2 regions of the Streptomyces sp. WMMC940 genome follow, and region 2 is predicted to be linked to the other one. Evidence: predicted binding sites of a transcription regulator. Region 2 holds the regulator's gene; the other holds the start of a gene.
The links. Region 2 encodes HrcA, which represses chaperone genes, less so after heat shock. Its sites were predicted from a motif close to TTNGCACTCNGNNNNNCNGAGTGCNAA; they were not measured.
Positions count from the first base shown of each region.

Region 1: the regulator HrcA is predicted to act here: its motif matches at 873-899, upstream of groES (co-chaperone GroES).

Region 1 is NZ_JAPZBC010000001.1:2,966,583-2,968,976, forward strand. It holds gene groL (chaperonin GroEL) at 1-316, opposite strand, end outside; gene groES (co-chaperone GroES) at 417-725, opposite strand; gene O7595_RS12920 (polysaccharide deacetylase family protein) at 982-2,100, opposite strand; gene O7595_RS12925 (THUMP-like domain-containing protein) at 2,156-2,394, shown strand, end outside.
Region 2 is NZ_JAPZBC010000001.1:5,133,283-5,135,676, reverse strand. It holds gene dnaJ (molecular chaperone DnaJ) at 1-737, opposite strand, end outside; gene hrcA (heat-inducible transcriptional repressor HrcA) at 738-1,754, opposite strand; gene O7595_RS22495 (MBL fold metallo-hydrolase) at 1,943-2,394, shown strand, end outside.

The DNA of each region.
Region 1 (2,394 bases), 2.2 Mb from region 2:
CGTTGCGCAGGCCCTCGCGGACCAGGGCCTGGGCGAGCACGGTGGCGGTGGTGGTGCCGTCACCCGCGATGTCGTTGGTCTTGGTCGCCACCTCCTTCACCAGCTGGGCGCCGAGGTTCTCGTACGGGTCCTCGATCTCGACCTCACGGGCGATCGTGACACCGTCGTTGGTGATGGTGGGGGCACCGAACTTCTTGTCGATCACGACGTTGCGGCCCTTGGGGCCGATCGTCACCTTGACCGTGTCTGCGAGCTTGTTGACGCCGCGCTCAAGGGCGCGACGGGCGTCCTCGTCGAACTTCAGGATCTTCGCCATGGAGCTTCTCAAGTCCTCTCAAAGCGAACCGCGCCCCCCGCCGCCCGGCTTCATCATCAGCGGGGGCCAGGGGCGCGGCTCTGAGCAAATCTGCGGTGAACTACTTCTCGACGATCGCGAGCACGTCGCGGGCCGAGAGGACGAGGTACTCCTCGCCGCTGTACTTCACCTCGGTGCCGCCGTACTTGCTGTAGAGCACGACATCGCCGGTCTTGACGTCGAGCGGAAGACGCTCGCCGTTCTCGAAGCGGCCCGGGCCGACGGCCAGGACGACGCCCTCCTGGGGCTTCTCCTTGGCAGTGTCCGGAATGACCAGGCCAGAGGCGGTGGTCTGCTCGGCGTCGAGCGGCTGGACCACGATGCGGTCCTCGAGCGGCTTGATGGCAACCTTGGAGCTGGTGGTCGTCACGATCCGACCTCCCCCTTCGGAGATCTCACGGGGTTCAACTGTCTGAGGTGGCGACCAGGTGGATCCGTCGTCGCGGGTGCCGGACCTGCCCGTCGCTGTGTTGGCACTCTCCGGTGGGGAGTGCCAGAGCCGAGACTATGACCGGGATTAGCACTCGGTCAAGCGGAGTGCCAATCCACTGCGTGTTCGGCCGGTTCCCGACGGGCCGTCCGGCGGGCGTCCCCTCGCGCGGGCGGCCTGTGCCCCGACGCGATCCTCAGACGTAGTCCTCCAGCCGCGCCACGGCATAGCCCTTCGAGGTCACGACCTTCATCACGTGGCGGATCATGTCAGGCATGCCGCCCTTCCACTCCGCCTTGCCGCGGAAGTGCGTGAGGATGATGTCGCCGGGATGCAGATCCCGGTCCCACTCGCGCCACTCCATGTGGTCGGGGAACGCCTCCGCCGCCCACAGCGGCACGGCCTTCACACCGCACGACCCGGCCGCGCGCAGCGTGTCCCGGTTGTAGCTGCCGTACGGCGGGCGGAAGAGCCGCGGCCGCTCGCCGAACCGCTTCTCGATCCTGGCCTGCTGCCCGCAGATCTCCGCCCTCTGCTTCGCGTACGGCAGCGCCGGCAGGTAGGGGTGCGTGAGCGTGTGGTTGTGCAGGGAGACACCGCGGTCCTGCATCTTCTCGAAGTAGCCGTAGTCGTCCCGGACGACGTAGTCGCTGAGGAAGGCGCTGTACGGGATCTGCAGCTCGCTCATCATCCGCAGCAGCTCCGGGTCCTTCTCCGCGCCGTCGTCGATGGTCAGGAAGACGACCTTCTGCTTGGTGGGCACGGTGGTGAAGACCGGCGGCAGGCCCTTGTGGCGGTCGACCTCGAAGCCCTTGCGCGTGGTGATCCTCGGCTTCTCGTCGGGCGGTGGGGGCGCGGGCAGCGGGACCTGCCGGAGGCCCCAGCGCCTGGCGGCGGCAGCCCGGGCGGCCTGGATCTTCTTCATGCGCTTGGCGTACGCGGCGAGTGCCTCGGCCGGTCCGGCGGGCGCCTTCCCCCCCGCCCGCTCCCGGCCCTCGCCGCGCTCACCCTTCCCCCGCCCCCCGCCCCCCTCGCCGGAGCCCTTCCGGGCGCCTTCCCGGCCCTCCTCCCCGTCATCCCCCCGGCCCTCCGCCCGGTCCTCCGCCTTCCGGGACCCGCCGCCCTCCTTCCGCGATCCGGCGCCCTCGCGCGCGTCCTCGCCCTCCCGGCCCTTCCGCTCCCCCCGCACGGGCGACCCCGGCTCCTGGCCGTGCGCGGGAGCGGCGGCCGACGCGGTGGCGCCGGCCCCGCCGCCGTCGTGTCCGGGCTCGGCGGCACAGCCCGAGCCGACGGCCATGACGAGCAGCACGCACATCCACATACGTCTGCGCCGAATTGCCGGCTTCTTTTCGTTTTGTCGTACTGGCTGCATGGCGTCGCATCCTGTCAGCGCCGCGCGCCCGCGAAGGTCCGACAGCGCCGCCCGGCCGCGCACCGTCCCCCGGCCGGCCGACAATGGCCGGGTGAACGACGCCGACTCGCCCTCCCCGCTCGCCCCTCTGCTCACCGACGAAGGGCAGGCCCTGCTCGCCGCCCTGCGCGACTACGACCCGGGAGAGGAGCTGGGCGTCGCCACCCGGCTGCGCCGCGACCACCCGGCCGAGCTGGT
Region 2 (2,394 bases):
TCGCCGGCGGGGCCGCCGCCCGGGCCGACCTCGCCCTCACCGGCGAGCTGGATGCGGGTGCCGTTGTCGACGCCTGCCGGGATCTTCACGGTCAGGGTGCGGCGCGACCGGACCCGGCCGTCGCCCGCGCACTCCGGGCACGGGGTCGGGACGACTGTCCCGAAGCCCTGGCACTGGGGGCACGGCCGCGAGGTCATGACCTGACCGAGGAAGGACCGGGTGACCTGCGACACCTCACCACGGCCGCGGCACATGTCGCACGTCTGCGCCGACGTACCGGGTGCGGCGCCCTCGCCCGAGCAGGTCGTGCAGACGACGGCGGTGTCGACCTGGATGTCCTTCGTGGTGCCGAACGCCGCCTCGTTGAGTTCGACCTCCAGCCGGATCATGGCGTCCTGGCCGCGCCGCGTCCGCGACCGCGGCCCGCGCTGGGAGGCGGTCCCGAAGAACGCGTCCATGATGTCGGAGAAGTTGCCGAAGCCACCGGCGCCGAAGCCGCCCGCGCCGCCGCCTCCGGCGCCGGACAGCGGGTCGCCGCCGAGGTCGTAGACCTGCTTCTTCTGCGGGTCCGAGAGCACCTCGTAGGCGGCGTTGATCTCCTTGAAGCGCTCCTGCGTCTTCGGATCCGGATTCACGTCCGGGTGGAGTTCCCGTGCGAGCCGCCGGAAGGCCTTCTTGATCTCGTCCTGCGATGCGTCGCGGCGTACGCCCAGTACGGCGTAGTAGTCCGTGGCCACTTACGACTCCGCCAGGATCTGTCCGACGTAACGTGCCACTGCGCGTACCGCTCCCATCGTTCCGGGGTAGTCCATGCGGGTCGGTCCGACCACGCCGAGTTTGGCGACTGCCTCGTCGCCCGAACCGTAGCCGACCGCGACGACGGATGTGGAAGTGAGTCCCTCATGGAGGTTCTCGTGCCCGATCCGTACGGTCATGCCCGAGTCCTTGGCCTCACCGAGCAGCTTCAGCAGCACGACCTGCTCCTCCAGCGCCTCCAGCACGGGCCGGATGGTGAGGGGGAAGTCGTGCGCGAAGCGCGTCAGATTGGCGGTGCCGCCGATCATCAGCCGTTCCTCGGTGTCCTCGACCAGTGTCTCGAGGAGGGTCGAGAGCACGGTGGAGACCGTGGCGCGGTCCTCCAGGTCGAAGGACTCCGGAAGGTCCTGCACCAGTTGCGGCACATCGGTGAACCGCCGTCCGACCACGCGGCTGTTGAGCCGGGCCCGCAGGTCGGCGAGCGACGTGTCGGAGAACGGCGCGGGGCAGTCGACGTGCCGCTGCTCGACCCGTCCGGTGTCCGTGATCAGCACCAGCATCAGCCGGGCCGGGGCGAGCGCCAGAAGCTCCACGTGCCGCACGGTGGAGCGGGTGAGCGACGGGTACTGGACGACGGCGACCTGCCGGGTCAGCTGCGCCAGCAGCCGCACCGTGCGGGCGACGACGTCGTCGAGGTCGACCGCGCCCTCGAGGAAGTTCTGGATCGCCCGGCGCTCCGGGGACGACAGCGGCTTGACGCCCGCGAGCCTGTCCACGAACAGGCGGTAGCCCTTGTCCGTGGGAATGCGGCCGGCGCTGGTGTGGGGCTGGGCGATGAAGCCCTCCTCCTCCAGCACCGCCATGTCGTTGCGCACGGTCGCCGGCGAGACCCCGAGCCTGTGCCGCTCGGTGAGGGCCTTGGAGCCCACGGGCTCCTCGGTGCCCACGTAGTCCTGGACGATGGCGCGCAGCACCTCGAGTCTGCGTTCGCTGAGCATGGCGCACACCTCCAGCTGTGGTTCCTCGGCGTCCTTCGGCCCTGGTCTGGCACTCGGCCTCGCTGAGTGCCAGTTTTCCCGGGCCCAGTGTACGGCCGGGAGGTACGTCCCTAGCAAGGGCGGCCGGGCACCCTACCCCGTCACGACGAGCCATGACGCCGCTGGTCGCTCCGGGATAGCGTCGCCGTATGGACGTCCGTTGGGAAGACTTCGGCTGGGAACGGCTCGCCGGCGGCGTCGGGCGGCGGCGCCTGCCCGGCTGGGACGCGACGGTGGGCCTGGTGGCCGGCGAGAGTGCGGTGCTCCTGTACGACACGGGCTCGACGCTCCGCGAGGGGGCGGAGCTCCGGACCCAGGCCGAGTCCCTCCTCGGCGGCCGGCGTGTGACGCATATCGCGCTCAGCCATCCCCATTTCGACCATGTGCTCGGCACGGCCGCCTTCCCCGGGGCCGAGGTGTACGGCGCGGTCGGCGTCGACAGCCTCCTGGTCCGGGACCGGGCCGTGCTGCGCGACGACGCGATCCGTCACGGCATGCCGCCGGAGGACGCGGCCCGGGCCACCGAGGCCCTGGTCGTCCCGCGGCACGTCGTCTCCGGAGAGTGGACGCTCGACCTCGGCGGCCGCCAGGTGATGCTGGC